DNA from 2 places in the Shewanella scandinavica genome. Region 2 is predicted to be linked to the other one. Evidence: predicted binding sites of a transcription regulator. Region 2 holds the regulator's gene; the other holds the start of a gene.

Region 1 (12,184 bases), 140 kb from region 2:
TACGAACTCAAAGAGAACTTCTCGTCTTTAGTCGCCATTTTTATGGGAATATTTACAAAATAAAAAAGAGACGGAATACGTCTCTTTAATAGGGTAATTGGGTAAGTTATAGAAATAGGACCCATTATGGGAAATAGGACAAATAAGCGCTGGCTTAAAACAACTTGCTGCCCCAGCCTAATTTTGTTCGCAGCACGTGGAAATAATTGTGACCTTTAGGATGAATAAGCCGTAAACGTTCAGAGCTGCGGCGCACTATGATTTCATCGCCCGGTAACACGGCTAAATGCACATGGCCATCACAGCTGACTTCGAGGTTTTCGCCATTTTCGGGTGACACAACCATTTTTATCGTGCTGCAGGCATCGACGACAATCGGGCGACACGACAAAGTGTGCGGGAACATAGGCACTAAGATCAGGGCCTGTAAATTAGGCGTCAGGATAGCGCCGCCAGCGGAGAGGGCATAAGCCGTTGAACCGGTAGGCGTTGACACTATCATGCCGTCGGCACGCTGGCTGTACATGAACTGATCGTCAATATAGACCTCAAACTCAATCATGTGGGCAATTTTACCCGGATGGAGTACGGCTTCGTTGACGGCGGTATTGCTCGCCTTGAGCATACCGTGGCGATAGACTTCGGCTTCGAGTAAGAATCTGTGCTCGGTATCGAACTCACCGTCGAGTACCTTAGCGAGCGCTTCTTCAAAGGCATCGGGCGGCAGGTCGGTTAAGAAGCCTAAATTGCCGCGGTTAACGCCAATCACGCCTAAATCGAAGCGGGCTAATACCCTAGCTGCGCCAAGCATGTTACCGTCACCACCGACGACTATGGCTAAGTCGCAGCGCGCGCCAATTTCTAGCAAATCGACCGCCTCGATATTGGGCCCTAGTTCGGTAGCAACACGCTCTTCCACTAAGACTTCAAAGCCTTGCATTGTCAGCCAATGATGCAGACGTTTTAAGGTTTGGTTGGTCCCTTGGTGATGAGGTTTGCCGATAAGGCCGATAGTATGAAACTTTGTGGTCATATTTATGCTAGATCTGGCCTTAGGCCTTGAAACGTCAAAATTGATCCCCATAATATGCCCAGAGTATTTCAGAAACAAAGCATTTTTAGCTGGAGTGAAAATGAGCAACGAATCGATTAAAGCAGAACAGGATCTGATCCAAGAGGGTGTAGAGTCTGAAGTATCTACCGCAGAAGCAAGTCTGATCGATGAGCTTACCCAGGCCAATTTCCGTATTGAAGAGCTGGAACAGTTACTCGCTGAAGCTTTGGCGAAAGTTGAAGAGCAGAAGGATTCAGTTATCCGCGCCGCAGCCGAAGTCGACAATATTCGTCGTCGTGCTGCAATGGATGTGGAAAAGGCGAACAAGTTTGCCTTGGAAAAGTTCGCCAATGAACTTTTGCCAGTACTTGATAACATGGAGCGCGCATTGATGGGGACTAACCCTGAAGATGAAGCGACGAAAGCGATTTATCAAGGTGTTGAGTTAACTCAAAAAAGCTTACTCACTGCGGTGGCTAAATTTGGTGTTAAGCAGATTGATCCACAAGGTCAGTCATTTAACCCTGATCAACATCAAGCTATTGGTATGCAGCCAAGTGCCGAGTTCCCTGCGAACACTGTGATGTTGGTGATGCAAAAGGGTTATGAGCTGAACAGTCGCTTGCTGCGCCCTGCTATGGTAATGGTGTCACAGGGTGGCCCTAACCAAGAAAGTGCAACGATAGATATCGAAGCTTAAGCTTTATTGGAACAGCCGCTGTTCTAACAGACAGCAACAAAAAAGGACTGCAATTGCAGTCCTTTTTTTATGGGCGAAATCTGAATCGGCAAACAGAATCGGTCAGCAGTACTTGACCGAGTTCTCGCTCTTACGCCATCTATTGAATCACTTATTGCGCTAGATAAGCATTGATTTGCGCAAGTATGCCTTCGGCATCCAGTTGCAAGTCATGGGTAACTTCCTCGGGTGAGCCATGTTTGATAAATTCATCAGGCAAACCAATCTGAAGCACGTCCTTGGGCATTCGCAGCTTTTGAAGCTGTTCAAGTACGCCAGTACCTGCGCCGCCCATGATGGCATTTTCCTCCACAGTGACGAGCACTTCGTGGGTTTGCGCCATCTCTTTGACTAAATCAACATCGAGCGGTTTTACAAAGCGCATATCGACAACCGTTGCATCTAAGCTTTCGGCAGCGGTTAACGCCGAGGCTAACAAGGTGCCAAAGTTGAGAATGGCAATGCGTTTGCCCACACGTTTGATCACGCCTTTACCAATCGGTAATGCCGTCATCGCTTCGACTTGCATCGCTCCCGTGGCGCTGCCCCTTGGATAACGCACTGCACTTGGACCCGCATCATAGCAATAGCCAGTGTAGAGCATTTGACGACATTCATTTTCGTCCGACGGCGCCATGATCACCATGTTGGGGATGCAACGCATAAAGCTTAAATCGAATGCACCTTGGTGAGTTGGACCATCGGCACCGACAATACCGCCGCGATCGATAGCGAACAATACCGGTAATTGCTGTAGCGCCACATCATGAATAAGTTGATCGTAGGCGCGTTGCAGGAAGGTCGAGTAAATCGCCACCACAGGCTTAAAGCCTTCACAGGCAAAACCTGCGGCTAAAGTCACTGCATGCTGCTCGGCAATCGCCGCATCGAAATATTGTTTCGGGAAACGCTGGGAAAACTCCACCATGCCCGAGCCTTCGCGCATCGCAGGCGTAATCGCTAACACTTTCTCATCTTGCTCGGCTATGTCGCATAACCATTTACCAAAGACTTGAGAAAAGGTCGGCAAACCGGGTTTGGTGGCCGGCTTTTTAAACAGCGACGGATCAAACTTAGGTACGGCATGCCAACCGATAGGATCTTTTTCAGCAGGTTCATAACCACGACCTTTCTTCGTCATGATGTGCAGCACCTGTGGACCTTTCAGATTGCGCATATTACGCATGGTCTCGACCAGAGCATCAACATCGTGGCCGTCGATAGGACCGATATAGTTGAAACCTAACTCCTCAAATAGCGTGCCAGGAACGACCATGCCCTTGAGGTGTTCCTCAGTGCGTTTGGCCATTTCTTTGATAACGGGCATGCCTTTCAATACTTTCTTGCCGCCTTCGCGCAGCGTAGTGTAGAAACGGCCTGACATCAGTTGGGCTAAATGGTTATTGAGGGCGCCGACATTTTCAGAGATCGACATTTCGTTGTCGTTCAATACCACGAGCATGTCATTGTGCAAGTCGCCAGCGTGGTTCATGGCTTCAAACACCATGCCGCCTGTCATGGCGCCATCGCCGATCACGGCAACGACTTTACGACCCGCTTGCTCTTTCTCTGCGGCAATCGCCATCGCCAGCGCGGCGCTGATAGACGTGCCTGAATGCCCAACGCTGAAAGTGTCGTATTCACTTTCTTCACGCCATGGGAAAGGATGCAAGCCATCTTTTTGCCTAATGGTGTGCATCTTGTCACGACGACCCGTGAGAATTTTGTGGGGATAAGCCTGATGGCCCACATCCCAAATCAGCCGATCAAAAGGGGTGTTGTAGACATAGTGCAACGCAACAGTGAGTTCCACTGTGCCGAGCCCAGAGGCAAAATGTCCGCTGGACATGCCAACAGACTTAAGAAGGAACTCGCGCAGTTCGTCGGCTACTTGTGGTAAAAGTGCCTGAGGAAGCTGGCGGAGTTCATTGGGGGTGTTGGCCTGCGCCAACACGGGAAACTGAGAAATGTCCAAACTCATAGCGAGATACTTCGACTCTTATTATATTCTTCGCTCAATGATATAGCGGGCGAAGTCTGCAATTAACTGGCTATTGTATGGCAATTTAGCCAGCGCTGATAGTGCCTCTTGGATCAGTTGTTTGGCGGTGTCTTGTGCACCTTGTAGTCCAAGTAGTTGTGGAAACGTACTCTTATTCGATTCAGTATCAGAGCCTTGCGGCTTACCGAGTTCTTCGGTGGTGGCTACTATGTCAAGGATATCGTCTTGTACTTGGAAGGCGAGTCCGACCGCACGGGCAAAATCCATCATAGCAGCATACTGATCTTTTGGCGCGTTTGCGGCGATTAATGCTAACTCAACGGCGCAACTGATAAGGGCGCCAGTTTTCATATTATGTAGCTGAGTTAATGCTTTAAGATCAATATGTTTATCGGTTGAGGCTAAGTCTATCGCTTGGCCGCCACACATGCCACGATAACCTGAGGCTTTTGCTAGTACTCTGACCATAGCGATATGTTGCTCGCTGCTGATCCCAGCTACCGCTTCGGTGACAATTTCAAAGGCTAAGGTCTGCAGTGCATCCCCCGCTAAAATGGCGGTCGCTTCATCAAAGGCGATATGCACAGTGGGCTGACCACGGCGCAGCTCATCATCATCCATGGCGGGTAAATCATCGTGGATCAATGAATAAGCATGGATACATTCAATGGCTGCGGCGCAGGCATCTAATTTTTCGAGCTCGACCCCAAACATGCGTCCGACACTGTATACGAGGAAAGGTCGAATGCGTTTGCCACCCAATAATGCGCCGTAAGTCATGGCGGCTTTTAATTGGGGAGCGGTATCTTCAAGCGTACTAAAACGCTGTTTTAATTGATTATCAACCCGTTGTTGATATTCTTGAATGGCACTGACTAACACGCTTATTCGCCCTCAACGGCATAGGGGGATAGGGGCGCATTTTCATCTTGTTTCAGTAAAATGGCCACTTTTTGTTGGGCTTGTTCGAGTTTTGCTTGGCTATTTCGAACCAGATTGATGCCACGTTCAAATTGTTTTAACGCGTCATCGAGGGAGATATCGCCTTGTTCTAGATCGGCAACAATGCGCTCAAGTTCGCCAAGGGATTCTTCAAAACTGAGATTTTCGGGTTTCTTCGCCACGTTTATGCTTCCTTTGATTTAGCGGACACAAGGTATATCAGGGCGGCTTTAGGGTCAAATTCAGACTAAAGATATTTGCTCAATAGCACGCTTTGTTACTGAAATTTTTTCAGAAAATATAAATTGTCGCTAAACTTGCTTAGTGTGTGTCCGATAACTGACAATAGTATCATCATTTGTATGGTAATTTTTAACTTGATAGACAAGGCTCGCATGTGTGTCGGTGGGATTATCTTATTCAGTGGAACAACTGAGTGTTATTGCTTACCTAGGGTAAGTATTATGTCGTTTATTACGAAAATTGAGGAGCCGTTGTGGATTTAGCAACAGTAATTGGAATTGTGGGTGCCTTTGGTTTTATCCTCGGGGCAATGGCCACCAGCGGCGGTTTAATGATTTTCGTTGATGTACCCTCGATTCTTATTGTTTTCGGTGGGTCCTTCTTCGTGGTGATGATGAAGTTCAATCTTAAACAGTTTTTTAGTGCGGTAAAAATCGCCGCCAAAGCGTTTATTTTTAAGATTGATAAGCCAGAAGATTTGATTGAACAGTCCGTGACTATGGCTGATGCCGCCCGTAAAGGCGGTTTTTTAGCTTTAGAAGAAGCGCAAATTACCAACAGCTTTATGCAAAAAGCCGTCGACATGCTCGTTGATGGTCACGATGGTGAAGTGGTGCGCGCTGCCTTAGAGAAGGATATCGCCCTGACCGAAGAGCGCCATCGTACTGGGATCGGCATTTTTAGAGCCTTCGGTGACGTAGGTCCTGCAATGGGCATGATAGGTACGCTGGTGGGTCTTGTGGCCATGCTGTCAAACATGTCAGATCCTAAATCCATCGGCCCTTCAATGGCGGTGGCCTTGTTAACCACCTTATACGGCGCTATGGTCGCCAACATGGTTTGTCTTCCTATCGCGGATAAGTTAACGCTTAGGATGGGTGAAGAAATGCTGAACCGTAACTTGATTATGGATGCGGTATTGGCGATTCAAGACGGACAAAACCCTCGGGTGATTGAAGGCTTCTTGAAAAATTATCTGGCTGAGAAAAATCGCAAAATAGATACAACGGACGGAGAGTAGCCCATGGCTAAGGCTAAGTGCAACTGTCCACCGGCCGGAGCACCGATGTGGTTGGCGACCTTTGCTGACTTGATGTCGCTGTTGATGTGTTTCTTCGTGTTGTTATTGTCATTTTCCGAAATGGACGTAATGAAGTTTAAGCAGATCGCGGGCTCAATGAAGTATGCCTTTGGTGTGCAAAATAAGGTGGAAGTCAAAGATATCCCGAAGGGGACGTCAGTGATTGCCTTAGAATTTAGACCAGGACGTCCCGATCCCACCCCGATTGAAATAATCAACCAACAAACCAATGAAATGACGGAACCTGTATTGGATTACCAAGCGGGTGAAGACGACAGTGCGGGCGGCGTGCAGCAGCAAAGTGGTTCCCAGCGTGGCGGCGAAGCCACTGCAACAGCGCAGGAAGTGGCTGATGCGGTTAAGGCCGAAGCGGCAGCGGCGCAGGATAAGATCAATCAAGAAGTGAAGAAGATGGCGCAGGAACTCAATAAAGAAATCACCGATGGTGCGATAGAAATTGAGTCCTTAGGTCAGCAGATTATTATCCGTATCCGTGAGAAGGGCTCATTTGCCTCTGGTTCTGGCTTCCTTCAGCCTCGATTTAAACCTGTGGTGCGCTCTGTTGGCGAACTGCTAAAAGATGTGCCAGGGATTATTACGGTATCGGGTTACACGGATGATATGCAAATCAGCGATGAGCTTTATAGCTCTAACTGGGATTTATCCAGTAAACGTGCTGTGGCTGTGGCCCACGAGTTAGTACAAGTTAAAGGCTTTGATTCTAAAAGGATGAAAGTGGTTGGCATGGCGTCTAACAATCCGATAGTGCCAAATGATTCACCGGAGAATCGTGCCCGTAACCGCAGGGTGGAAATTGCCATTGAGCAAGGTAAAGCCAAGGAATCTGATGAAATTCAGGTTGGCAATTCGCCTTAGATAGGCTCAATACGCGCTGTATCTAAAGCCGCAATTCTGTTGCGGCTTTTTTTATTGGACTAATGCAGACTTTTCCCTTTTTAGGTCGCTTGGGTATATAATCCTCCGATTATTCTTTTAACCAATTTTGCTGTTTTAAAATTGCCCGCGGAAATCCCATGAAGTTTATTGTAAAGCTGTACCCAGAAATCATGATGAAGAGCAAGCCTGTACGCATGCGCTTCACCAAAATGCTCGAAACCAACATACGTAATGTGCTCAAAAAAGTCGACGAAGACGCTAAAGTTCAACGTCAGTGGGACCGCATTATGGTGATGGTACCAAAGGATAAGCCAGAATTGGCCCAAGCCTTCGGTGAGCGTTTGGCGTGTATTCCTGGCATTGCTCACGTAGTGCAAGTGGATGAGTACAGCTTTGAATCTGTGGACGATATTTATCAGCAAGTCTTGCCTGTTTACCGTGACCAACTTGCGGGTAAAACCTTTTGCGTGCGAGTGAAGCGCACTGGCGATCACGATTTTAATTCTATCGAAGTGGAGCGTTACGTCGGCGGCGGTTTAAATCAGTTTACCGATGCTTTAGGTGTGCGTTTAAAGAATCCCGATATTACCGTTAACCTTGAAATTGAACGCGATAATCTTTACATGGTCACTAAGCGCATTGAAGGCTTAGGCGGTTTCCCTATGGCGACACAGGAAGATGTGTTGTCCTTGATTTCTGGTGGTTTTGACTCTGGTGTGTCTAGCTATCAATTTATCAAAAAGGGGGCGCGTACCCATTATTGCTTCTTTAATCTGGGCGGCGCGCAGCATGAAATTGGCGTAAAACAAGTGGCTTACCATTTGTGGAAAACCTACGGCGAATCCCACAAGGTTAAGTTTATCTCTGTGCCTTTTGAGCCTGTGGTCGCTGAGATTTTAGAGCGTATCGATAATGGCCAAATGGGCGTTGTGCTCAAGCGTATGATGATGCGCACTGCGGCGCGTATTGCCGACCGTATGGGCATTCAAGCCTTAGTAACCGGTGAAAGTTTAGGCCAAGTATCGAGCCAAACGCTGACCAACTTAAACGTGATTGACCGCTGTACTGAGCTGTTGATTTTACGTCCGCTGATCGCCATGGATAAACAAGACATTATCAACGAGAGCCGTAAAATCGGCACCGAAGATTTTGCCAAGTCTATGCCTGAATATTGTGGCGTGATTTCGCAAAAGCCAACGGTTAAAGCGGTATTAGCGAAAGTTGAAGCGGAAGAGAAGAAGTTCTCTGAAGATTTGATCGATCAAATCATTGCCCAGTCTGTCACTATTGATATCAGGGAGATCGCAGAACAAATGGATACTCGGATTACTGAGACTGAAACGGTCGCCAGTATTGATACCAACCAAGTGGTCATTGATATTCGCGCCCCTGAAGAAGAGGAAAGCAAACCGTTGCAAATTGAAGGCATCGAGATTAAACGTATCCCATTCTTCAAGTTAGCGACTCAATTTGCCGATCTCGATAAGCAAAAAACCTATTTGCTGTATTGTGAGCGTGGGGTGATGAGTAAATTGCAGGCATTGTATTTAATCGAGCAAGGCTACACTAACGTCAAAGTGTATCGCCCATAAATCCATGCAAACTTGCCCACTGACATGTCTTGTCAGTGGGAAGTGCCCATAGAGATTGAATACAAAAAAGCCGCATATCAATGCGGCTTTTTCTTTTGGTCTTCGAGGTGAAAACCTAAATTGGTGTTGTCTTATAAGCTGTTAGGCTTAACGACTTGCTGATTTGATGCGACATCATCTGCGGCAATCAATAGCGTGGCTTCTTGCAGCACTTCTTGGTGCATTTTATTCATTGCAGCAGTTAAGTCTGCAGTGATACTAGCTTGTAAGTCGCTAGTATCGATGACGATTTCGTCAACGAGTACATTAGCACTGGCATTTAAGCTGAGTGCTGAAATTATCGCTAACGCAAACGCTGATTTTAAATTAAACATAGTCGCCTCCGGGCTGACAAATTAAAGCTGTCAGACATTCCCATCACCAACTTTGAGATTGTCCAACTAGGGTGTTTCATAGATATAAGTGTTTCGTGGATACCGCTGTTTCAATGGCGCAAAATTTAACCAAAATCACTGGCCTTTACAAACGATTAAATGTAACAATACGGATTAGAAAAACTAATTAAAAAATGAGACTGAGATCACTATGTCCAGACGATTACCACCGCTTAATGCGGTTAAAGCATTTGAGGCAGCCGCGCGGCATTTGAGCTTTACGCGCGCAGCAGAAGAATTGTTTGTTACGCAGGCTGCGGTGAGCCATCAAATAAAGGCATTAGAAGATTTCCTCGGATTAAAATTATTTCGCCGAAAGAACCGTTCTTTGCTTTTAACCGAAGAAGGACAGAGCTACTTCCTCGACATCAAAGACATCTTTATTCAACTCGCCGATGCTACCGACCGATTACTCGCCCGCAGTGCGATTGGTTCTCTGACGGTCAGTATGTCGCCCAGTTTTGCAATTCAATGGTTAGTGCCGCGTTTGGCAAAGTTCAGTGAGAAAAATCCCGATATCGACGTGCGTATTAAAGCCGTCGATACCGAAGCGAGCTCATTAACCGATGATGTGGATGTCGCGATTTATTATGGTCTAGGCAATTGGCCTGGTCTGCGCGCCGATAAGCTCAGAAACGAAGTGCTCATTCCTGTGTGTTCGCCCATGTTACTCAATGGTCCTAAGCCGCTGTCAAAACCGAGCGATTTAAAATATCACACACTATTACATGATATGAATCGTCACGATTGGCAGGCGTGGTTTAGACAATGTGGGATTAACGATATTAATGTGAACCAAGGCCCCATTTTCAGTCATTCGTCCTTGGTATTGCAGGCGGCGGCCCATGGTCAAGGCGTGGCTTTAGGTTACAGCGTACTGGCGCGTCCCGATATAAAAGCGGGGCGTCTCGTGTGCCCATTCCAAGAAGTCTTGGTCAGTAAAGATGCTTACTACTTGGTTTGCCAGCAGAATCACGCTGAACTTGGTAAGGTCGTCGCGTTTCGCGAATGGATGTTAGATATGTTTGCTGAGGAGTCGCGTAGTGAGTTGTTGCCCGGATAAGCCAAGTTTTGTATTTGAGGGTGAGCCTGCGAGCACAATGATTTTATTGGCCCACGGCGCGGGCGCTAACATGGACTCTGAGTTTATGCAGGCCATGTCGGCGGGGCTTGTGGCTAAGGGCTACCAAGTGATGCGCTTTAATTTTCCCTATATGCAGGCCAATGCCGTCGATGGCAAACGGCGTCCACCGGACCGCACGCCTAAATTGCTCGCGTGTTTTACACAGATGCTCGATACCGCCTATTCACAACCTAAGGTCGAGCGTGTCGTACTGATGGGCAAATCAATGGGCGGACGTATGGCAGCGTTATTAGCCTGCGATCCCGCATTAGCGGCGCGCATCGATAGAGTCATTTGTTTAGGTTACCCCTTTGTGCCACTTAAAGGCGGCGAGCCTAGATTGGAACCTTTGAATGAATGCCAAGTCCCAGTATTAGTCGTACAGGGCGAGCGGGATAAGTTTGGTGGCAAAGAGCAGATCCCAAATTGGCCCTTGAAGGCAGAGATAGGATTGGCTTGGATAACCGACGGTGATCATAGTTTTGTCCCAAGAAAGTCGTCAGGCACCACTGAAGCGGCTAACCTTGCACGTGCCATTGATTTATCTAGCGATTTTATTGGTTAGCTTAATGTTGAGCGAATGAATGTTGAATGAGTTAAGCCCATTCCAGCAGGAGAGTTAAATGCGTAAAGGTCTATTGTTACTCGCCGCCGTGAGCGGATTTTTAGCCGTCGCCTTAGGGGCTTTTGGTGCCCATGGTTTAAAAGCAGTCGCACCACCGGATTTGATTGACGTGTTTAATCTTGGGGTGCAATACCATTTCTACCATACCTTCGCCTTAATCATGGTTGCCTTTTCGGGCCAATGGTTAACCTCACGTTTATTGGATTGGTCGGCGTATTTGTTTATTGCAGGCATAGTGTTGTTTTCTGGCTCGTTATACGGACTGGCATTGTTCGGCACTAAGTGGCTTGGCCCTGTCACGCCGATGGGCGGTGGGTGTTTCTTACTCGGCTGGTTATTATTTGCTGCCGCGGTATGGCGCCATAAAGTCATTGACGGTCACGAGTCTTAATCTCGAACGTTAAGTGTGAGTAAACAGGCTTAGGGCGCACCTAAGCCTTTTTTATTTCTCCAATCGTAATTCAAGGTTCCGCTGTAGGCAAATAGGGCATTTGTGGATTGAAATTGGTATACTGACGCCCAAATTGATAGTCAGCCAATGCTTTGGCTTGGATTTCTCAGGGATCCCCATGAAAAACCTATTTTTATTTTGCCGCGCAGGCTTTGAAAAAGAATGCGCTGCAGAAATCCAACAGCGAGCCGGTGAGCTCAATGTGGGTGGCTTTGTTAAGGCCAACAATAACGACGCCTATGTCGTGTACCAATGTTTTGAAGATGACGCCGCAGATACGTTAGTGAAACAACTGCCTTTAGATTCGCTCATTTTCGCTCGCCAGATGTTTGCTGCCAGCGACTTATTAGTCGACTTGCCTGAAAATGACAGAATAAGCCCAATCTTGGCGGCACTCAGTGACGTCAGCAAAGCGGGTGAAGTGCGGGTTGAAACGCCAGACACTAACGAAGCGAAAGAGCTATCGGCTTTTTGCCGTAAGTTCACTGTGCCTTTACGCCAGCATTTGAAAAAATCTGGCAGTTTGCTCGCGCAGGAAAATCCAAAACGTCCGATTATCCACGTGTGTTTTATCGGACCCGGCCGTGCCTATGTGGGTTATTCCTACAGCAATAACAGCTCGCCACACTTTATGGGTATTCCACGTCTGAAAATGGCGGCGGATGCTCCGAGTCGTTCTAGCCTGAAACTCGATGAAGCCTTTGGCCAATTCGTGCCTAAGGAAGAGCAAGAAGAGCGTATTCGCAGTGGTATGAACTCAGTGGATTTGGGCGCTTGCCCAGGTGGCTGGACTTATCAACTGGTGCGTCGCGGCATGTTTGTCTCGGCTGTCGATAATGGTCCCATGGATGAGAAACTCATGGAAACGGGCCAAGTGAAACATTACCGTGAAGACGGTTTCCGTTTCGAACCACAGCGCAAAAATATCTATTGGCTAGTGTGCGACATGGTTGAAAAACCAGCGCGCGTTGCCGAACTGATTGAAGCTTGGGCGATTAACG
Region 2 (12,184 bases):
CACAAAATAGCTGAATGAATTAATATCATTCAGCCTTATCTCGCTAATTGATTAAATCTGAGTCAATTCGGCCCATTCTTCATCGGATAATAACTTGTCGAGATCGACTAAGATGAGTAATTCATTGTCGCGATTACTCACACCTTGAATGAATTTAGCACTCTCTTCCGTTCCGACATTTGGTGCATTGTCGATTTCTGAGCGGCGTAAATAAACCACTTCGGCAACACTATCAACTAAGATGCCAATGACTTGCTTTTCAGCTTCGATGATAACGATTCGAGTTGAGTCATCAACTTCGGCAGACTGCAATCCAAAACGTGAGCGGGTATCAATAACTGTGACAACGTTACCACGTAAGTTAATGATGCCTAATACGTAATAAGGCGCACCGGGCACGGGAGCGATTTCAGTGTAACGCAATACTTCCTGCACTTGCATTACGTTGATGCCGTAAGTTTCATGGTCTAACTTAAAGGTAACCCATTGTAATACTGCATCATCTTTACTTGCAGCGACTGCTGCTACATTTCTTGTATCTTTCATGTTTACCTCAACCAATTGAGTCCTGACAACCTAAACCCGCATTAAGCATTTCAACTAAGGCTTGTACGTGCAAAATGCCACACATCTGCTCTTTCACTACACCCGCTAACCAAGGGCGTTTACCCGCTTGACTACGCCAGTTGACTTGCGATTTATTAATTTTTACCGCATTGACTAAGGACTCACAAGTTAATCCCCAGTTACTGCCTTCTAGTAGTACAAGATATTGATAATTTACCGATTGCGCCAGTTTATCTGAATATTTTTCTGGCATAACCCACGCACAAGTGTCGACAATATTTAATTGCTCTTCCCTATGCGTTTGTACACCGAGAAACCATGCGGGTCTGCCAAAGATATGGTTTATCCGCTCAATTTTAACTATTCCGCCTAAACTGACCAAAGGCACAGCCAATGTCAGCCCTGCTACTTTAAAGAATAGTACCTGAAACTCATCATCGAGCACTTCTTGCAAATCTTTTGTCACACTAGGAGGCGTAATACCGACTTGTGTTTCTGGCACAACCACTGGCTCAACGACTTCTTCAGCAATTATTTCATCATTAACTGGCTCTTCAATAGCAGGCTGTGCTTGTGGTACTTCCACCACGGGTTGAACATCAACAGCAGGCGTAACTTCGACAAAAGATGGTGTCGGTTCTACTGTTTTAGCCTTAAGTACAGGCGCCAGCAATTTTTCTAGCGCTTGCTTATCCACTTGAGAAGCAATCTTACTTACAGGTGCAACAAACTCATGTTGTCTTGGCGTCGCTTTTGGTTGTAGCTGTACCGTTGGCGTTATCGCCCTCTCATGAGCTTGTGATGCAGCCGTACGACCATTTTCAGCCAAGATTGCTGCATCAAGTAATGCCGCCTCCGTTTGATTAGTGGCAACATTTTGATTTGAGTCAGCTTTTACTATGCTTTGAGGAGAAACTGCCTGACTTGGAGCGTCGTCTTCCTGCAGCAATAATGCGAAAAAATCAAAAACAGTTTCATCAACCGATTTTGACATGGCCAAACTCCCCAACTAATAAAAAATCTAATAATCTTTCATAGGCTTTTACACCACGACATCCACTCGCATAATGCGATGCAGGTAAATGTGCCAAACTGGCATCTCTAAACTTAGTATCGACTGGAATCACGTCCTTCCATAGGGTTTCAGTGTATTCTGTGCCCAGCACTTGCAAAGCAGCGGGTGATGCCTTAGTACGTTTATCGTACATGGTTGGCACGACAGTATAGCTGTAACGCGTCTTTTTAGATCGCCCCATCAACTCCATCGTTTTTATCATCCGCTCTAGCCCTTTAATGGCAAGAAACTCAGTCTGCACGGGAATAATAATATGCTGACTTGCCGCAAGGGCATTGACCATTAAAACACCAAGTACGGGTGGACAATCAACGATAGCCACATCATATTCATCAGCAACTAACGCTAATAAATTACGTAAAACTAACCCCATCCCCTCTTGATGACCTAAGGCTCGGTCTAATGTTGCCAATGCCATAGTGGCCGGCAACAAGTCGAGACCATCGACTAAGGTTGGTACGACATGGGATAAAACGAGTTCTTTAGAGAGGCTTTTATGGGCCAGAAACACATCAAATAAAGAGCCAGGAACCTCTTCAGAATCAATGCCTAAATAATAACCTAGCGAAGCGTGTGGATCGGTGTCAATCATAAGTACACGCTTGCCACGCTTAGCTAAGGTTCCCGCTAAACTCGCAACCGTCGTGGTTTTGCCTACACCACCTTTTTGATTCGCTATGGTCCAGACTTTCAAGAAGTGACCCCCACATAAATTGATTCAATGCTAATAAATGAGAATATTTAACACGCATTCCAAAGGTTATTGCTCTTCTCTCGTCGTAACTCGGATACCACCATTGGGTAAACTAATCACTTTAACTCCATCGGCATTTTCAGAAATCACCACTGGCAGCATCTGTGCATTTTTCGGTTCAATTGACTGATTAGGTTCAATAGGCGAAGTCGCAGTCTCGACATCCTTTTTTGGCGTCTGGAGCAGCGTAGGAACTAAAGGTTGCTGATTAGCGTTATCCTTCGTCGTATCCACCCCAGAATTCTGCTTATTCAGCAAAGGCGGAACACTAATCTGGGTAGATTCAGGACCAATTGTCACAGCCTTTTGTTCACCTGGAGTAGCCAATTGCAACATAGCTTTAGTTTGATCAGGATGAGACGCTAACCAAGCAGCAATTGCTTCAGCTTGTTCGTCAGGGACCATTAACAGTACCTGAGTCGATTCCAAACGTTTTATCTCTTCTCTCAACAAACTATTTTTATGCCGATAATCGAGACTCAAGGCGCCAAGACATAAAATAGCAATCGCCATAAGCAAGATGATGAGCACACTATTCGTGCCCATCGGATGCAGACTCTTAGACACGAACAGACTCTTTTAAAATGCATTCAGCCATGTTGTCTAACGCAATCGACTGAGTGGCAATACCAGCACTAGCGACAGCCTGAGGCATACCATAAACCACACAACTGGCTTCATCCTGCGCCCAAATGGTCGCACCGACTGCTTTCAACATGCGGGCACCTTCTCTGCCATCCGCGCCCATACCAGTTAGCACAACGGCAAGCACGTCACCGCTAAAGGCTTTGGATGCAGAAGCAAAGGTGATATCAACGCAAGGCTTATAGTTCATGTCTGCACTGCCAGCAATGACCTTTAATCGGCCACTTGCGCCAGTACGTTCAACCATCATTTGCATTCCGCCTGGCGCTAAATACGCACAGCCAGGTCTAAGAAGATCGCCATTCGCGGCTTCTTTTACTTCAATCTTACATAAACCATTCAAACGACTTGCAAATGCTGGCGTAAAAGCTGCTGGCATATGCTGGATTAATAAAATCGGATGCGGATAGTTTGCCGGGAATTGGGTAAGAATTTTTTGCAAGGCAACTGGACCACCAGTAGATGTGCCGATCAGCAGTATTTTATACTGCTTACCACTTGCACGAATCGACGCTGCTGTTGAGGTCCTCACAGGAGCCGTGGCTGGAGTATGCGACGCTATACTCGTTGTCCCTAAAACGCTACTTGTTGGGCGCACACTAGATGTTGAAGTGACGACAGGACGTGCAATAGGACGAAACATTCTGCGGCGTCCCAATGCCTTCACCCTTTGCTGCAACAATAAAATAGCATCATCTTTATTGGTAGCAATGTCTTCAAAACGTTTAGGTAGAAAATCTAACGCACCAGCATCTAAAGCGTCTAGCGTAGCTTTAGCGCCATCATGGGTTAAAGAAGAAAACATCAAGATCGGCGTCGGACATTTAGCCATGATTTCACGGACGGCAGTAATACCATCCATCACGGGCATCTCAATATCCATAGTGATAACTTGAGGATTAAGTTCAGCAGCCATCTTCACCGCTTCGGCCCCATTTGAGGCCGTCGCGATAACTTCCAGTTCAGGATCTTGATTGACTATTTCACTAACACGTCGTCTGAAAAAACTTGAGTCATCAACGACTAATACTTTAATGGCCATTCCATTCCTTAGCTTGGAAACTAATTCTTACTTTTCGCATAATGCTTTAACAATCCAGGGACATCTAAAATCAGTGCGATACCACCATCCGATGTAATCGTCGCGCCAGCCATCCCAGGAGTGCCATGTAACATAGCGCCAAGGGGTTTAATCACTACCTCTTCTTGACCTATTAAGGCATCCACAACAAAACCAATTTGCATCATACCTAATTGCACAATCACTACATGACCATGCTTTTTATCGCCATGTCTAAAGGTCGTTTTATTTCTATGTAGCCAGTGCTCCAAATAAAACAGAGGTACTGCCTTGTTACGCACTATGACAGTGAGTTGTCCATCGACAATATTGGTCTTAGTGAGATCGAGATGGAATATCTCATTCACACTAGACAAAGGTAATGCAAACACTTGTTTAGCGACATCGACCATTAAGGTTGGCATAATTGCTAACGTTAACGGTACTTTAATCTCAAGTATCGTGCCCTTACCTTTCATAGAATCAATATGCACTGTGCCGTTAAGTTGGGTGATACGGGTTTTTACCACGTCCATCCCAACGCCACGACCAGAAATATCTGAAATTTCGACCTTAGTTGAAAAACCTGGCGCAAAAATTAAATTATAAGCTTCGCTGTCAGTCATCCGCGAAGCTGAATCTTCATCAAGTACACCACGTGTTATCGCGATTTTTTTCAGTTTTTCAGGGTCCATACCAGCGCCATCGTCTTCGATTTTCAGCAGTATATGGTCACCTTCCTGACTTGCAGATAAGGTAATTGTACCCGTTCTCGGCTTGCCACTGGCTTCACGCTCATTTGGCATTTCAATACCGTGATCCACCGAGTTACGCACTAAGTGGACGAGTGGATCGGCAAGCGCTTCAACTAAGTTTTTATCTAGGTCAGTTTCTTCACCGACCATAATCAAATCAATTTCTTTATTGAGTGTACGCGCAAGATCACGGACTACCCGAGGGAAACGACCAAACACTTTTTTGATCGGTTGCATACGGGTTTTCATCACAGCGCCCTGTAAATCAGCTGTTACGAGATCTAAATTCGCAAGGGCTTTAGACATTTCCTCATCATCACGACTGATGCCTAAGCTCACTAATCGATTACGCACTAATACTAACTCACCGACCATATTCATGATTTGGTCGAGTCGTGCAGTATCAACACGAACCGTGGTTTCACCTTGAGGCACATTTGCTGAACTTGCTTTAGCAGGCGCTTTCTCTACAACCGCGATGTCTATTTTCGGTTTTGCGGCAACAACGGGGGCTGGTGCTGCAACTTTCGCAGGCTCAGGAGTCACTGCGGCTTTAGGTGCGGCTGTCACAGCTGGCGTCACTGGCGACGCTTTTACGTCAGCTTTCGCAGGTGCTCCACCTTTACCATGGAGTTCATCAAGTAATCTTTCAAACTCATCATCAGTAATTTCATCGGCATCGACTATAGGTTGAGGCGTAGGTGCAGCGACAACCTTTGGTTTAGCCGGCACTTCTGCCTCGACTTTAAACTTGCCAGAACCGTGAAGTTCATCAAGCAATGCTTCAAACTCATCATCAGTGATGTCGTCGCCCGATGCAGGAGACGCTTTAACCTGTGCCGCAGGCTTAGCGACAACAGGTTCAGGGACCACGGCGGTAGCCGCAGGACCTTTTCCTGAGCCATGAAGCGCATCTAATAAAGCTTCAAATTCAGCGTCGTTGATATCATCAATACTTGAAGATGAGCTATGACTTATCTCTATAGGGATGTCTTGTGGGACGGGAGTTTCAACAATGGTTTCAACGACAGGCTCAGGTTCGACAATTTCGACCACCTCTGCAGACGCAACTTCAGATGGCAATGGCGCACCTGAACTCAGCATTTTAAGCCTAGCCAACAAACCCGAATCGGCAGGATCTTGCTGCTCGCCCTGCTGCGTTTGAGCAAACATGGTATTAATTGCATCAACAGCCTGCAAAATAATGTCCATCAGCTCTGCATTGACGCTACGTTTGCCAGTCCGTAATAAATCGAAGGTATTTTCAGCCTCATGACACACATCGACCATGGGAGTTAAGCTAAGAAAGCCTGCGCCACCTTTAACGGTGTGGAACCCTCTAAAAATGGCGTTTAGCAAGTTAGTGTCATCAGGATTATTTTCAAGCGCAACGAGTTGCTCTTGCAGAAGCTCTAAAATTTCACCGGCTTCGATTAAAAAGTCCTGGAGTATCTCTTCATCTACATCAAAGGCCATCAAATTGACTCCCAGTTAGAAACCCAGACTCGATAGAAGATCATCCACTTCGTCTTGACCCGTTACTACATCTTGACGAAGCTCGGCATTCATTATCGGCCCTTCCGCTTCAATATTATTTTTCTGAGCAATCTGACTTTCAATCATAGGCTGCTCACCAAATACCGTCAGCATAGAAACCAGATTACTTTCTACTTCCATAACCAGATCAATAACACGACGTATCATTTGTCCTGTTAAGTCTTGAAAATCTTGCGCCATCAATATTTGATTTAACAATTCACGCAGTCGAGTCGAGTCATTTGAACTACGGGACATAAGATCTTGGACATCGTGGCAAAGAACCTTAAACTCGCTGAGTTCTATTTCTCGGCGCATTAATTTGTCCCAAGATGGCATGACTTTTTGAATATTTACCGTTACGGCATTGGCCAAAGGTAAACATTCTTCTACCGCATCCATGGTTTTATTTGCCGCTTGTTCAGTCATGTCAATAACGTAATTTAAACGTTGTTTGGCATCGGGAATTTCTGTATTGGCTAATTCAGCTAGACGATTATCAACTTGAAAATCCATTAAAGCGCTATGAAGTTGCCGAGTTAATTTCCCTACCTCTTCAAATAATTCTCGTTGCAGTGGAGCAGCAAGCTCCCGAAATAAATCATCTGCCTGACGTTGCTCACCGACACTTAATAATTCAACCAAGTGCTGAGCTTGTTCGAGCGTGATGAGCCCTGATGTTTGTGACTTCATAGCTCATCCTTGCTCAAGCGAGTCGTTCGAATATTTTATCTAGCTTCTCTTTCAGCGTTGCAGCGGTAAAAGGCTTAACCACATATCCATTCACTCCCGCTTGAGCGGCAGCGATAATCTGTTCACGTTTTGCTTCAGCTGTCACCATTAATACGGGTAAATGCTTTAGCGAATCATCTGCGCGAATTGCTTTTAACAGATCGATGCCTTGCATACCGGGCATATTCCAATCTGTAACAACAAAATCAAAATCCCCCTTTTGCAACATCGGCAGGGCTGTTGAGCCATCGTCTGCTTCTTGGGTATTGTTAAACCCCAAGTCTCGCAACAAGTTCTTGATGATACGCCTCATTGTCGAAAAATCGTCAACAATGAGAATCTTCATATTCTTGTCCAAGGTTTCCTCCGGTGAGCTGACATTCTGTGCTCGATTAATAATTATACTTATGTCCAGTGCTTGAGTTTAGCTTTCAATCGCAACATTGCCTGACTTAATATCTGGCTAACACGCGATTCACTGACCTCAAGAATGGCGCCAATCTCTTTTAAATTCAATGCTTCATCGTAGTACAGGGATAACACTAATGCATCTCTTTCAGGCAATAATTTAATTGCCTCAACCAGCGCAGAATGAAATTGGTTCTCAGCTAATGCTTCAAATGAGTCATCATCGGACCGATCACTCACTGTAAGTATATCCTGAGATACGCCTAAGTCTTCTATCCCTATGATTTTTCCGACAGAAACATCGTTAAGAATATGATGGTACTCATCGAGCGTCATATCAAGTTTTTCTGCAATTTCTGTGTCGCGTGCATCACGGCCCAGTTCTTGCTCTAACTCATCAATAGCATGTGCAACCTTGCGGTTATTACGATGAACGGAACGAGGCACCCAATCACCACGGCGAATTTCATCTAACATCGCCCCTCGTATACGTATGCCGGCGAAGGTTTCAAATTTCGCACCCTTGCCACCATCAAACTTGGATGATGCTTCTAATAAACCCATCATCCCAGCTTGGAGTAAATCATCTAGCTGCACTGAGGCAGGTAGTCTGGCGAGTAAATGATGCGCAATTCTTTTAACCAACGGAGCATACTGTTCAACGATCGACGATTTATTGTCTAAACAAGTATACGCAGCGGCTTTATTCACTCGTTTTTTCCTCTTGAAAATCTGGTCGTTGAACTAAACGCTCAACGAAAAACTCCAAATGCCCACCAGGTTGCTGCGGTACAGGCCAGCTTAGAATTTTATTTGCCAACCCTTGATACGCAATCGCTGCTGGTGATTTAGGATACGCTTCAACCACCAATTTTTGTTTACGAACTGATTTACGTAAGTTTTCGTCAAATGGGATTGTTGCAACCAATTCAAGGGCGACATCCAAAAATCTGTCGGTCACTTTACTGAGTTTAGCAAATAATTCCATACCTTCGCGTAAACTACGCACCATATTGGCAACTATTTTAAAACGGAACACGCCATGCTCACGGCTGAGGATTTTTATCAGGGCATAGGCATCGGTAATTGATGTGGGTTCATCACAAACAACGACCAGCACATCCTGCGATGCACGTGAGAAACTGAGCACCATATCTGAAATCCCAGCAGCAGTATCTACGACTAGAATATCAAACTGAGTCCGCATCTCACTAAATGCGCGAATTAACCCGGCATGTTGCGCTGGGCTTAATTCCACCATCCCTTGTGTTCCTGAAGTGGCTGGCACTATGCCAATCCCTTTAGGGCCACGAACGATAATATCGTCAAGCTCTGCATCACCAGAGAGAACATGGGATAGGTTACGCTCGGCACGAATACCCAGCATGACATCGACGTTTGCTAAGCCAAGGTCAGCATCAAGTACCAAGACACGCTTGCCTTTTTCGGCTAATGCCACAGCTGTATTAATGGAAACGCTGGTTTTACCAACGCCACCTTTACCACCTGTGACCGCGATTACTTTCACTTTTTCGTTATAGGGTTGATTCATCATACGTAAACCACTTGCTTGATCCAGGGTCATAAATCTACTCAAATGCACAGGCCATATTATCTGACCACGCTGTGTCTTGTAATGATTGTTGTTCTGTACTATCTAACGCTGCGAGTGCCTGCTGGGCTAAATCTAAGGTATCCGCAACTTTCATATCTTCAGGAACTCTTTGTCCATCAGTAACATAACTTAATGGTAATCCGTTTTGGATCAACACACTTAATGCCCCTGCTAACGACACAGATTCATCGAGTTTTGTGAGAACGACACCAGATAGGGGAATGCGTTTAAAATGATTGACTGCATCTTGCAGCACACGGCGCTGTCCTGTCGCAGACAGTACCAGATAACTGCGGATAGGTATCCTGCTATTTGCAGTTAAATTATCAAGTTGCTGGTAAAGACGCATATCTCGCTGTCCCATGCCAGCCGTATCTATCAATACTAGCTTGCGATTTCTAAACTGATAGAGAATTTGCTCTAATTCATTCAGATCATGAGCTTGCTTTACTGGGCAGCCCATTATTTTCCCATAAGTTGCTAATTGCTCATAGGCTCCGATGCGATAATGATCTGTCGTTATCAAAGCCACATGCTCAGCACCATGATGGGCAGCAAAACGGGCTGCTAGTTTCGCTAACGACGTGGTTTTACCCACACCCGTTGGCCCCACCAATGCAACCACCCCGCCCTGTTTAACAATATCATCACCTTGATTATCAAGCATATTAGCTAAACTTTGAGGTAAGGCTCTGACTAATTCTGCAGGCGTATAATGTTGGCTCAGCGCCGCTAATTTATTGGCAACCGCAGGGGAAAATTCAGCCTCAAGTAACTTGGCTTCGAGCATAGCTCCGACAGGGTCGATACGTTTTTTATGTTCTGTCATCAAAGAGGACACTTGATGTGTTAACAAATTACGCAATGAAGCTAGCTCATCACGCATTGCCTCAATATCGGCATTTTGTTTCTGTGATGTTTGTGGCTTCTTATCAAAAGCGGCAGGCGCTTCGCGACGCTCTACTTTGGCAGTAGCCGGCGCTTGTAAGCCCTTAGCCCATGCAGGTAAATCTGCATCAACTTGCTGATGCGACATCTGTTGATTCAAACGACTTTGCTGCTTCTCTAACAAGGCTTGTAATGAGTCAGCAGGTGCCGCAGGCTTTGCACGGGTTTCTACTCGTATAGGCTGCTTAGCCCCTAGGGATACGAGGTCGTCACTCACGTCCATAAAGGTTGGCGCTGGCGCAGTAGCTGCGGTTTTTGCTTTAGGCTCATCATAGTCAACGGCAGCGACAATTTCGATGCCACCATTCACTTTCTTATTTGACATAATGACGGCATCTGAGCCGAGTGTTTCTTTCACTTGGGCCAGTGCGGCGCGCATGTCTTTGGCAAAAAATCGTTTAATCTTCACTTATGCGTCCTCTACTGGCCGACTGCAGATACAATACGTATTTGCTTCTCATCAGGTATTTCTTGATACGAAATGACTCTGAGATTAGGAATAGTATGTTTAACAAAGCGTGACAGCGTCGCGCGTAACATACCTGACGTCAACAATATGGCGGGTTGTCCGACCATTTCTTGCTTCTGAGCCGCATCGGCAAGGGACTGCTGCATGCGTTCTGCAAGACCGGGTTCAATATTTGGACCATCACCACCGGTTGCTTGCATTGATTGATGCAACATCTGTTCCAACTCTGGCGCCAATGTAATGACGGGGATTTCTAACTCTGGACCAGAGATCTCTTGGACTATCATACGTTTCAATGCAATACGCACCGCAGCGGTCAAAACTTCAGTGTCATTACTCTTAGTGCCGTATTCTAACAAAGTTTGCACTATTGTACGCAAGTCTCTGACTGAAACCCCTTCATTTAAAAGGTTCTGCATCACTTTTACGACATGTCCGAGTGGCATGACATCAGGAATAAAGCCATCCACCAGTTTAGGCGAGTGTTTCGCAAGCATATCCATCAGTTGTTGCACTTCTTCGTAACCTAACAACTTAGCAGCATTATTGGTCAGCAATTGGCTAATATGGGTTGCCACAACCGTGGCGGCATCAACAACCGTATACCCTAATGTTTGCGCGTGTTCACGTAATTCAGGGGCAATCCATACCGCCTCCAGACCAAAAGCTGGGTCACGCGTTTCAATACCATCGAGCTTGCCATAGACTTGACCAGGGTTGATCGCCAATTCGCAGTCGTGACGAATATCCGCCTCACCAACAACTACGCCCATTAATGAAATGCGATAGGCATTGGGCGACAAATCTAAATTATCGCGAATATGCACTGCTGGCACTAAGAAGCCCAGTTCTTGGGATAACTTTTTACGTACGCCTTTGATACGGCTTAATAACTCGCCACCTTGACCTTTATCGACCAGCGGAATTAAACGATATCCCACCTCAAGCCCAATAGTATCAACATGATGCACATCATCCCAGCCCAACTCTTTAGGCTCCTTATCTTGCCTCTCTACAGGGCCAGACTTAACTTGCTCTAGGGCTTTAATGCGTTTTGATTCATTACGCTTATAGACAAAATAGGCGGCACCTGCCGTCATAAAAGCAAAACTTAAGAACGCCATATGCGGCATGCCAGGAACGATTCCCATGACAAATAGGACTCCAGCAGCGATACCCAATGACTTAGGACTGTCAAACATCTGACTCATCATCATTTGGCCCATATCACCGGATTCATTTTGACGGGTCACCATCAATGCTGCTGCGATTGACAATAATAACCCAGGGATCTGCGCCACCAGACCATCACCGATAGTCAGCAAGGTATAAATTTCAACCGCTTCAGAAAAACTTAAGCCATGCTGAACAATACCTATGATGAAACCACCTAAGATGTTGATCACTAGAATCATGATACCCGCAACGGCATCACCTTTTACAAATTTTGAAGCACCGTCCATCGCACCATAGAAATCCGCTTCACGTGTCACTTCTGCTCGACGTAATCTTGCTTGTTCTTGATTCAAAGTCCCGGCATTTAGGTCGGCATCAATTGCCATTTGCTTACCAGGCATAGCATCTAAGGTAAAGCGGGCACTCACTTCAGCAATACGACCA

What was found. Region 2 encodes FliA, which starts transcription of late flagellar genes. Its sites were predicted from a motif close to CTAAAGNTNNNNNNNNNNNNGCCGATA; they were not measured.
Region 1: pomA (flagellar motor protein PomA) is a predicted target of FliA. The motif match lies at 5,049-5,075, and genes of this name have one in related genera.

The regions. Positions count from the first base shown of each region.
Region 1 is NZ_JAUOES010000001.1:141,531-153,714, reverse strand. Features, by position in the region: gene nadK (NAD(+) kinase) at 155-1,033, opposite strand; gene grpE (nucleotide exchange factor GrpE) at 1,134-1,754, shown strand; gene dxs (1-deoxy-D-xylulose-5-phosphate synthase) at 1,906-3,774, opposite strand; gene ispA ((2E,6E)-farnesyl diphosphate synthase) at 3,796-4,677, opposite strand; gene xseB (exodeoxyribonuclease VII small subunit) at 4,680-4,919, opposite strand; gene pomA (flagellar motor protein PomA) at 5,234-6,001, shown strand; gene Q4Q50_RS00640 (flagellar motor protein MotB) at 6,005-6,937, shown strand; gene thiI (tRNA uracil 4-sulfurtransferase ThiI) at 7,096-8,550, shown strand; gene Q4Q50_RS00630 (hypothetical protein) at 8,682-8,924, opposite strand; gene Q4Q50_RS00625 (transcriptional regulator GcvA) at 9,136-10,047, shown strand; gene Q4Q50_RS00620 (alpha/beta family hydrolase) at 10,028-10,672, shown strand; gene Q4Q50_RS00615 (DUF423 domain-containing protein) at 10,731-11,123, shown strand; gene rlmM (23S rRNA (cytidine(2498)-2'-O)-methyltransferase RlmM) at 11,302-12,184, shown strand, end outside.
Region 2 is NZ_JAUOES010000001.1:2,260-14,443, forward strand. Features, by position in the region: gene Q4Q50_RS00020 (chemotaxis protein CheW) at 52-546, opposite strand; gene Q4Q50_RS00025 (chemotaxis protein CheW) at 554-1,561, opposite strand; gene Q4Q50_RS00030 (ParA family protein) at 1,545-2,336, opposite strand; gene Q4Q50_RS00035 (membrane anchored protein in chemotaxis locus) at 2,403-2,942, opposite strand; gene Q4Q50_RS00040 (protein-glutamate methylesterase/protein-glutamine glutaminase) at 2,956-4,083, opposite strand; gene Q4Q50_RS00045 (chemotaxis protein CheA) at 4,104-6,332, opposite strand; gene Q4Q50_RS00050 (protein phosphatase CheZ) at 6,348-7,085, opposite strand; gene cheY (chemotaxis response regulator CheY) at 7,099-7,482, opposite strand; gene Q4Q50_RS00060 (RNA polymerase sigma factor FliA) at 7,530-8,243, opposite strand; gene Q4Q50_RS00065 (MinD/ParA family protein) at 8,236-9,117, opposite strand; gene flhF (flagellar biosynthesis GTPase FlhF) at 9,122-10,504, opposite strand; gene flhA (flagellar biosynthesis protein FlhA) at 10,516-12,184, opposite strand, start outside.